DNA from 2 places in the Weizmannia agrestimuris genome. Region 1 is predicted to be linked to the other one. Evidence: predicted binding sites of a transcription regulator. Region 1 holds the regulator's gene; the other holds the start of a gene.

Region 1 (5,542 bases):
ACAGGGGCGCTTAAATATTTGATGCGCTCGAGAATGCGCGCTGCTTTCAATTCTTCCTTTTCCCCGCGCTGGGTATAAGTGAAATGGTACTCTAAATCCTCATAGCTGAAATTGGATGTAAAAAAAGTGGGAAGGTCTTCCTGCATCCTGTATTGGAGAATCGGGCCGAGCACTTCATCCCGCGTCCAGCTCGAGTTCGTTTCCGCACCGATATCATCCAACATCAATACGGGCACTTGCTTCACCGTATCCAGCTTTTCCCCGGTGGAGTGGTCGCCGATCGAGTCCTTCATTTCGCGGAAAAACTCAGGCACATACACGATTAAAGAAGAGACCTGTTTCCGGTCCGCCAGCTCGTTCGCAATTGCACCAAGCAAATACGATTTGCCGACGCCGAAATTGCCGTATAAATATAGTCCCTTCATTTTTTTGCCCGGCTCGTATTCACGGACAAAGCGATGCGCAAAATCGTATGCATCAAGACGCCCCATTTGTTCAAGGAAAAAATCACCAAAGGACGCCTCCAATATTTTTTTCGGCATGTGCATGCTTTGGATCAGCCTGCGCGTTTTATTGCGCTCATCCTCCAATATTTTCTTCTGGCACCTTTTATAGTGGATCTCAATATTGCCATGTTCAATAACGAGTTCCGGCACATACCCTTTCATCATATTCACGCATTCGCCAAGGCTTTTGCACCGGCTGCAATTTTTTTCCTGTGAAATGAATTCGTACAGTTTCATCCAGCTTTTTTCAATCATCGATTTTGTGACTTCACCGTGGTGTGCATCCAAAAAAGCGCGGATGTCGGGATGCGTGATGATTTCCTGCTTCATTTCTTCATAACGCTTGCGGAAACTAGGATTGGATGAAAGCCTTTTGAGTGTCTCATTTATGTTTTCCACCGCCTTCACCCTTTCTTGTATTGTTCACGTATTTTTTCAAGCCTTTTTCTTTTTTCTTCCATTGACTCGCCATCGGCTTGGACCGCGGTCGCAGTGGTTTTTTGGTCTTCTTTTTTAAACCAGTCCGGCAGCTTTTCAACCCGGACCGGCTTTCTCCGTCCGGTGCCGTTCTTCTCTTTATTGTTCAGCCATTGTTTGTACTGGCGGTCTTCTTTTTTGGCAAACGCCATCGCTTCCTTGGCGGTTTTCAGTTTTTTGCGCGCCCAATGGGAAGCCACTTTTTCTAAATAATTTTTCGACAGCTTCATATCGGTTTTAAATAAAACATATTGGATTAGTACATTTACAACCCCAAGGGGAAGCTGCTGGGCAAACATGACTTCTTCAATGGCGGCAAGATCTGCTTTCGCCGGTTCGCTGCCGCCCGAAAAATCGATCAGCATTTGTCTCGGAGAAGTCGTTTCCAGGTAGCGGAGGAATTTCTCCTCATCGTTTTCCGGCTCTTTTTGTTCTTTCGCATCCGCTTCTGGCTGGAAGCGGTCAACAAGGCGTGGCAGTTCGTCATGATGTTCAATCTGGTACCAGCTGCGCGCGATTTTCCGCAAATCCTCCACCCGGATTTCCAAGTCTGCCGTCAATGCCTGGAGCAAAATTTTCTTTATGTCCAGCTCATTTAAACCGTATAAAAATGAAAGCTTCACAATCGCTTCTCTGACTTCCGGCGTAATGGCACGCAGCGGAATCAGTTCATCACGTAAGTTTGCATATAAAAGGTCAAAATTAAAATGGGTGTTTTCGATTTTTATGACCGGGGCGGCGGTTTTTTCGATATAGCGGCGGTTTTCTTCCAGTCGGCTGATTTGCTGCGCTTCCGCCTCATTCAGCACTTCGGGGCCGATTTTTGCGGCATACACATCCTGGAATGAGCGGGTGATGTCCCGGTACTCACCCGGTTCTACGGCGCGGTCGGAGAAGAAGTGTTTCAACCGCTGGAAATGTGTTCTGCCGAGCTGCCGGTACAGGAAAACATTTAACAAACCGTCGTTGAAAAACTGTTCCGGGGACAGGGGCGGCTGCAGTTCGTATATAAACATGCGGATGTCGTCCGTTTGTTTCATATATGTTTTCAAAAGCCCAATGCCTTCAAGCTTCAGCCGGGCTTCGTAAATTTCAGACAAATTCATGGATAAAAAGCTCATCAGATGGTAATGGTTCCAGTCTTCGGACCAGAGCCGGCCGACTTCCACTTCATTCCATAATGTCATATACAGGCTGTAACATTGCGGCCCGATTAACGGCTGGTACAGGAGCGAAATGACCTTTTGATCGTAGTCCTGAAGCAGGCCGTTTGACGATGCACGATAACGGTCAGCTGGCTGTATTTCATTCCAAATCGGTTTCATAAAAGGCACTCCGTTTAAGCATTCTTGTTGAGCAATTCTTTCAGTTCATCGAGAAAAACATTCAAGTCTTTAAATTGGCGGTAAACGGAAGCAAAGCGGACATAGGCCACTTCATCCACTTTCGACAGCCTGTCCATCACCATTTCCCCGATCAGGGTGGAACTGACTTCTGTATATCCTTGCCTGCGGATTTCTTTTTCGATCTCCATGGAGATTTTTTCAAGCTGGTCCAGCGACACAGGCCGTTTTTCACACGCTTTAATCAGCCCGCGCAAAATTTTCTCACGGTTAAATTCTTCGCGGTTGCCGTCTTTTTTCACGACAATGAGCGGGGTTTCTTCCACTTTTTCAAACGTGGTGAAGCGGTACGAGCAGTCTTCGCATTCACGCCTTCTGCGGATGGAACGGCCTTCGTCCACCGGCCTTGAATCGATCACACGCGTATTGTTGCTATGGCAAGACGGACATTTCATATGAACCCCCCGTTCTGATACATTCTTACTACCATCATATATAAAAGAAGGCGAATAGACAACAGAAAGGTTTATCCTATTCCCGAAAGAAATTTATACATGCAGAACATATTGGATGTATCTTCTGTTTGTATATCCGGAAAAGTCCTCACTTTTCATCTATCCATCAATAGAATAGAAAGGTTTACACTTCTATTTCGTCAGCGTCCCGCACAAGTCATCCTCCGGCGCGGCTCTGAAAACTGGTAACGAAAACGGAGCAGGCTGGTGCTGCTCCGTTCGGCTTAGGCAATATTGATTTTCCCGGTTTCTTCCATTTTTTCCGCGACGAGCTGTGCCAGTTGTACGACGCGGCAAGAATAGCCCCATTCATTATCGTACCAGGCCAACACCTTGACTTTGCTTCCATCCATGACCATCGTGGATAAGCCGTCGACAATGGCCGAGTACGGATTTGTCGTATAATCCGAAGAAACGAGCGGCACTTCTGTATAGTCCAAAATGCCTTGCAGCGAGCCTTTCGCCGCCGCCTTAAATGCATCATTCACTTCTTCTGCCGTCACTTCTTTTTTCAAATCGACGACAAGGTCCACTAGCGATACATCCGGGGTCGGAACACGCAGCGCCATGCCGTGCAGTTTCCCTTTCAGTTGCGGGAGGACAAGGCCTAACGCTTTTGCCGCCCCGGTTGTCGTCGGAATGATCGATTTGCCACAGGCCCGGGCACGCCTTAAATCTTTATGCGGATTGTCGATATTGTTCTGGTCATTCGTATAAGAATGGACTGTTGTCATCAGGCCGTTTACAATCCCGAATTGTTCATCAAGTACTTTCGCGACCGGTGCCAGGCAGTTTGTGGTGCAGGAAGCGTTCGAGATAATATGATGCCGCTCGATATCTAAAACGTTTTCATTTACCCCTAAAACAATCGTGACATCTTCATTCTTCCCGGGCGCTGTCAACAGTACTTTTTTCGCGCCTGCCTGAAGATGGAGCGCGGCTTTTTCCCTTGCATTGAATTTTCCGGTTGCTTCAATTACCACATCAATATCCATTTTTCCCCACGGCAGTTGGGCCGGATTGCGTTCCGCCAAAAGCCGGATGCGTTTGCCGTTCACAATGAGTGCTTCCTCTTCTTCCACTTCCACTTCTCCGGGAAATACGCCGTGGATGGAGTCATATTTAATCAAATGTGCCAGTGTTTCCGCCGGATAGCAGGCATTCACCGCCACAATATTTAAAGCGTTATCCATCATGGCTTTTCTGAAAACCATTCTGCCGATGCGGCCGAAACCATTAATCGCAATTTTTGTTTCCACAGTGCAGACAACTCCTTCGAATAATAAATGACATACTTTTAATCCATTATTCATCAATTAGTATATCATATTTTAAAAGTTATGTAGCGTTATTCCCCTATTTTTGCATAAAAAAAACCATGATGTACCCATCATGGAACGAGCTGCCAATCTGACACGATTTTTTCAAGCTGCTGTTTTGTTTCCTCCAGGCTGCCATTGTTGTCGAGCACCGCATCCGCCAGTGCCTTTTTTTCGCTCAGCGGCATTTGCGCCCGGATCCGCATCTGCGCTTCTTTTTCTGAAAGGCCGTTTCGGGTCATTAATCTCTTTAACTGCGTCTCTTCATCCACGTAAACGAGGATGGTGCGTTCAACCATATAGGTAAGCCGGCTTTCAAAAAGAAGCGGGATATCCAGAAAGACAGTTTTTTTCCCATTTTCAATTGCCCGGTCCTTTTCCCGCGTCATCCAGGCCCGGACTGCAGGGTGGACAATGCTGTTTAGTTTCATCCGGAGTGCTTCATCCGCAAAAATGAGTGCCCCGAGTTTTTTCCGGTCAAGCGTGAGATCTTGCAGCAAAATCCCTTCGCCGAACGCTTCAATGATTTGTTCATACGCAAGTTCGCCGGGTTCGACCACTTTTCTTGCGGCAATATCCGCATCGACAATCGTAAACCCTTTTGTTTTCAGCATATTGGACACCGTGCTTTTGCCGCTTGCAATCCCGCCTGTTAAGCCGATAATCTTTGCCATACTCCCACCTGCCTTGTTAAAACTTGCATATACCGATCAAAATGAGGAGAACACCTGGTATAAAGGAAATTTTCCGGATCCATTGCAGCCGGGAAAACAGCATGCCGAGCCGGATGCCGGAAGAGACAAGCAAAAAGCTCATGCCGGCAACAAGGAAACTGAGCAGAAACGGGGAGTAGCCCATGATGCCCGCACCGATCCCGGCACCGAATGCATCGAGCGAGAGCGCAATCCCAAGCATGACCGCTTCGATTCCCGTAATGGCCCCGGAACGGTCAAAATCCGCGCTCGTCGGTTTTTTCAAAATATGGATGACGACGCCCAATGAGCGGATTTCAAAGTTGAGCACGACCTTTTCCCCGGGTTCTTCTTTTTCGTCGTTTGACCGGAAAAACTGGACCATCACCCATGCCCCGATCAAAATTAAAATCACGCCGCCAATCCGGTTTGCCGTTTCCGGGCGAATCCAATGGAGTAGGCTCTTCCCGAACAGCACGGAAAGAAATAAAGACGCCCCCGAACAAACGGCGATGATGAGGAGGGACTTAAGCGGAATCTTCATCTTCCGCAGCCCGTATGTAAAACCTGTGCTGAAATTATCCATGCTGACCGCCAATGCCAATAGCAAAATCGAAAGCCGGAAACCCACGGCCATCGCCCCTTCCGTTTTGCATCGCTGCTATTAGTGTATGGAGGGGGCATGGCCAA
Region 2 (5,542 bases), on a different contig from region 1:
TAAATGAACATTTATTGCAGAAAAAAATCATCGGCGGTTATGATGTGAGCAAGGATTACCCGGAATTTGCCGGTTGCATGCTCATTGCCGTGACGGAATTGCGGTCAAAAGAAGAGATTGACCAATTGGCTGAAGAAATGGGGGTCGTGTGTGATGGCGAATGAAGGAATGCCGCTCATTTTTGAACGGTCCAAACAGGGGCGGATCGCGTACAGCTTGCCGGAAATGGACGTGCCGGAAGTGGACGCTTTTGACATTTTTCCGCCTGAATACGTCCGCAAACAGGATGCGGAACTGCCGGAAGTGTCGGAACTGGATTTAATGCGGCACTACACAAAGCTGTCAGAAAACAACCACGGCGTCGATTCCGGCTTTTACCCGCTCGGATCCTGCACGATGAAATACAATCCGAAAATCAATGAAACGGTTGCGCGCTTTCCGGGATTTGCCCATATCCACCCGCTTCAAGATGAAAGCACCGTCCAGGGGGCGCTCGGGCTGATGTATGACTTGCAGGAACATTTAAAAGAGATTACCGGCATGGATGAGGTGACCTTGCAGCCTGCTGCCGGCGCCCACGGGGAATGGACCGGGCTGATGCTGATCCGTGCTTTCCATGAAGCAAACGGGGATACAAAGCGGACAAAAGTGATCATTCCCGACTCCGCCCACGGCACCAACCCGGCTTCCGCGTCCGTTGCCGGCTTCGAAACGGTCACTGTGAAGTCGAATGAAGAAGGGCTTGTCGATCTCGACGACTTAAGAAAAATTGCCGGGGAAGATACCGCGGCGCTCATGCTTACCAATCCGAATACGCTCGGGCTGTTTGAAGCGCATATCCTTGAAATGGCGGAGATCATCCATGACGCGGGCGGCAAACTGTATTATGACGGTGCCAACTTGAATGCCGTGCTTGCGAAGGCGCGCCCGGGCGATATGGGATTCGATGTTGTCCACCTGAATCTTCATAAAACGTTCACAGGCCCCCACGGCGGCGGTGGCCCGGGTTCGGGTCCGGTCGGCGTCAAAAAAGAGCTGATCCCGTTTTTGCCGGTGCCGGTTGTTGCGAAAAAAGGCGACCGCTATGTGCTGGATGAAGACCGGCCGCAATCGATCGGCAGGGTAAAGCCGTTTTACGGCAATTTCGGCATCAATGTCCGGGCCTATACGTATATCCGTTCAATGGGGCCGGATGGCTTGCGGGAAGTGACCGAGAATGCGGTGATCAATGCCAATTATATGATGAGGAAACTGGCGCCGTATTACGACCTGCCGTATGACCGCCATTGTAAACATGAATTTGTGTTAAGCGGCAGGCGCCAGAAAAAACTCGGGGTGCGGACGTTTGATATTGCCAAGCGGCTGCTTGATTTCGGCTTCCATCCGCCAACTGTGTATTTCCCGCTCAATGTGGAAGAGTGCATGATGATTGAGCCGACGGAAACAGAGTCGAAGGAAACGCTGGATGCCTTTATTGACGCGATGATCCAAATCGCAAAAGAAGCGGAGGAAAATCCGGAAATCGTCCAGGAAGCCCCGCATACAACCATTGTCAAACGCCTGGATGAAACGCGGGCGGCACGAAAACCGGTTTTGCGTTATGTGAAAAAATAAAAAGAAAAATGCCGCAGCATTGCCGCGGCATTTTTTATTTCCCTGATTTGATTTTGCCTGTCCAGTTTTTAAAGCCGCCTTTCAACTGGTAAAGGTCGCGGCAGCCGTTTTTATAAAGCATTTCAGCGGCGCGCCCGGTGCGCGTCCCGTTCTGGCAATATAAATAAACCGGTTTATCGGTCCGGATCTCTTTTAATCTCATTTTCAGCTGAGACAGCGGAATATTGCGTGCGCCTAAAATATGTCCGTTTGCAAATTCATTCGGTTCGCGCACATCAATGAGCTGCGCTTTGCGGTAACCCGCCTTGAATTCTTCTTCCGTCAAGCTTTTCAGGATTTTTTTCTGCCGGTAGTATCTGGCGAGAGTATATGCTACTACCGCAACAATAACAATGATGAGTGTGTACCACGATTGTGACATCTTTCGTGCCCCCTTTCTTACCTGATGCGCTATCTACTATTATATTCGTGTTGCGCTTCTGAATCAAAATCTTTTTTTAAGAAACATGTCACCGCTATTTTTTCCGTTTTTTCCGTCTGAAAAGCCCGTAACCGTTCTGTTTTAAGCACCAGCGGAAAAATCGGCACAAACTTGAGCGGGGCTTTGCCGTTTTTCGTCGTTTTTTGGTAAACTGGTAAAGTGATATTTTAAAGAAGAGGGGTACATATGGGAAAAGAAACCTGGTTGTTTGTAGATTCAGGCCACTGTCCGCCGTTTTTTAACATGGCGCTGGATGAGGCCCTGCTTGACTGGCACAGCAAAGGGGAGATCCCGCCAGCCATCCGCTTTTACGGCTGGGATCCGGCCACCCTTTCAATCGGGTATTTCCAGCGGGCAAAACAGGAAATCGATCTCGAAGCGGTAAAACGATACGGGCTCGGTTTTGTCCGGCGACCGACAGGGGGAAGGGCTGTTTTGCACGAGCACGAGCTGACCTACAGCGTGATCGTGTCGGAAGCGCATCCGGATATGCCGAAAACGGTCACGGAAGCCTACCGTGTCATTTCAGAGGGGCTTGTCAGGGGATTTCGTGCGCTCGGCCTGGAGGCGTATTTTGCAGTGCCGCGAACGGAAGCAGAACGGGAGGCACTAAGGTCTCCGCATTCTTCGGTTTGTTTTGATACGCCGAGCTGGTACGAACTGGTCGTGGAAGGGCGAAAAGTCGCCGGCAGCGCACAGACGCGGCAGAAAGGCGTCATTTTGCAGCACGGCTCGATTTTGCTCGATATGGATGAGGACAAGCTGTTCAGCCTGTTTAAATATCCGAATGACAGAGTGAGAGAAAGGATGCAGCGGAGTTTTAAGAAAAAGGCGGTTGCAATCAATGAGCTGCGCAACGTTCCCGTCACATACGAGGAGGCAAAAGAGGCTTTCCATAAGGGGTTTGAAGAAGGGCTCGGCATCCGGCTGGAACCGTACACGCTGACGCCGGCGCAACAGGCGTATGTCGAAGAACTGGCAGACAGAAGGTACCGGTCGGATGAATGGAATTTTAAGAGATAAATGAACATTTGTTTTTTTTAGCGGCCAGAGGTATGATTTTTCGCTTTTTCCTTTAGTGCCGCGCTTTTTATGGCTGCTTTTTTGATGCAAGCGGCAAATTTTTTCGTTATGCCCGGGTTTGCCTGCTTTTTCGGGGGATTTCTCAGATTTTCGGCATGGTTTATTCTTTTTTTCATTTGACAAAAAGAAAGAGGTTTGACCTAAACACAATATATGGTATATAAAAACAAAATGTCAATACAATATCTAGTATTTTTGCTTGCAATTTTTCCCTGCGGTGTGCTATTTTAAAGGAGGCAGAACCACCAGAGAATTTGCATGGAGAAATAGAGAAGGAGTTGTCGTTATGTCTGTTGCTTCGACAGAAAAATTATGGAATGTGGAGAAGCTGAACGAAGATATCCGCTTATTTCCGCAGGTCCATCCGATTACACCGGATATGAACATTACGTACAAAGGCGTTTCAAGGCTTGTCATGATTGACAGATACGCGTTTAAAGACACGGAAAAAGTCACATTGGGCAAGGGCGATTTTGTTGTCCTCACGATTAAAGAAGACCCGAAATTTCCGGCCAGGGGGCTCGGCGTCATTAAAGGGATCGACTGGGAAAAAAATGAAGCGGAAGTCTTAATTGAAGAAGATTACCGCCAGGCGCTGGAACACCCGGATGAAAGAGAAACGGGGGTCATCAAAAGGTCGCTTGATATCATTGAAAAGCCTCTTGAAGTCTACTACGAACAAATCGCAAAACGGAATGCAACCGGCTTAGCGGCAGTGGAAAAAACAGAAGAGAAACGGAAAGAATGGTTTGAGAAGTTTTACAATGAACTGGTAAACTTAAACTTTATCCCGGCAGGCCGCGTCCTCTACGGCGCCGGCTCGGAAACGGAAGTGACTTATTTTAATTGTTATGTGATGCCGTTTGTACCGGATTCAAGGGAAGGCATTTCCGAACACCGTAAACAGGTGATGGAAATTATGAGCCGCGGCGGCGGAGTTGGGACAAACGGTTCGACGCTGCGCCCGCGCAATACGCTGGCTAGAGGGGTCAACGGCAAATCAAGCGGCTCTGTCTCATGGCTCGATGACATCGCCAAACTTACGCACCTGGTCGAACAGGGCGGCAGTCGCAGGGGAGCGCAAATGATCATGCTGGCTGTCTGGCACCCGGACATTGTCGAATTTATCATTTCGAAAATGCAGAATCCGCGGATTTTGCGTTTCCTGATCGAAAATACGAACGATGAATGGATCCGCAAGCTTGCCCACGATAAATTGAAATTCACGCCGCTCTCTGAAATGGAAAGGCAAATGTACCATGGGATTGTGAACTACAAACATATTCCGGGCCAAGGCGGCTTTACGGAAGAAGTCATGAAAGAGGCGGAAGAAAAACTGGAAACAGGCGGCCATTACACCGTTCATAATCCGGAATTTTTAACCGGCGCCAATATTTCCGTCTGCCTCACAAAAGAATTTATGGAAGCAGTTGAGCAAGACGCAGAATTCGAGCTGAAATTTCCGGATGTGGAAAATTACAGCGAAGAAGAAATGCGCATATACAATGAAGAATGGCATAAGATCGGCGATGTGCGCGAATGGGAAAAACTTGGCCGCAAAGTGCGCGTCTATCGCAAAATCAAAGCAAAAGAACTTTGGAATTTGATTAACATCTGCGCGACTTACTCGGCGGAACCGGGCGTCTTCTTTATCGACAACGCCAACGACATGACAAACGCAAAAGCATACGGCCAGAAAGTCGTCGCAACAAACCCTTGCGGAGAGCAACCCCTTGCGCCCTATTCCGTCTGCAACCTGGCAGCAGTCAATCTTGCAAAAATGGTCGACAAAGAAACGAAAGAAGTGCGCTGGGACCAATTGAAACAAACCGTCCATACCGGCGTCCGCATGCAGGACAATGTCATTGACGCGACCCCGTACTTCCTGAAAGAAAACAAAAAACAGGCGCTCGGGGAACGGCGTGTCGGCCTTGGCGTTATGGGCTTAGCCGACCTTCTCATTTATATGGAAAAAGAATACGGATCTGAAGAAGGCAATAAACTTGTCGACAAAGTGTTTGAAACAATCGCGACCGAAGCATACCGCGCATCCATTGAGATCGCAAAAGAAAAGGGGAGTTTCCCGTTTTTAACGGGTGAAACCGAAGAAGAGACAAACCGCCTGCGCCATGCATTCACGGAAACCGGCTATATGAAAAACATGCCGGAAGACATCCGCAAGGCGATTTTAACACACGGCATCCGGAACTCCCATTTGCTAACCGTTGCACCAACCGGATCCACCGGCACCATGGTTGGCGTTTCCACTGGGCTGGAACCGTATTTTTCCTTTTCCTATTTCCGCAGCGGTCGCCTCGGCAAATTTATCGAGGTCAATGCGGATATCGTCCAGGAGTATCTGGA

The links. The regulator NrdR, encoded in region 1, represses ribonucleotide reductase genes. The targets are predictions, from matches to a motif close to AACACNATATATNGTGTT.
Region 2: the regulator NrdR is predicted to act here: its motif matches at 3,322-3,339, upstream of NFR98_RS01370 (vitamin B12-dependent ribonucleotide reductase).

The regions. Positions count from the first base shown of each region.
Region 1 covers NZ_CALPDC010000004.1:7,694-13,235, reverse strand. Annotated here, with positions in the region: gene dnaI (primosomal protein DnaI) at 1-905, opposite strand, end outside; gene NFR98_RS03305 (replication initiation and membrane attachment family protein) at 911-2,308, opposite strand; gene nrdR (transcriptional regulator NrdR) at 2,323-2,781, opposite strand; gene NFR98_RS03295 (glyceraldehyde-3-phosphate dehydrogenase) at 3,066-4,100, opposite strand; gene coaE (dephospho-CoA kinase) at 4,232-4,834, opposite strand; gene ytaF (sporulation membrane protein YtaF) at 4,851-5,489, opposite strand.
Region 2 covers NZ_CALPDC010000002.1:11,034-16,575, forward strand. Annotated here, with positions in the region: gene gcvPA (aminomethyl-transferring glycine dehydrogenase subunit GcvPA) at 1-164, shown strand, start outside; gene gcvPB (aminomethyl-transferring glycine dehydrogenase subunit GcvPB) at 154-1,614, shown strand; gene NFR98_RS01360 (rhodanese-like domain-containing protein) at 1,649-2,035, opposite strand; gene NFR98_RS01365 (lipoate--protein ligase family protein) at 2,282-3,118, shown strand; gene NFR98_RS01370 (vitamin B12-dependent ribonucleotide reductase) at 3,465-5,542, shown strand, end outside.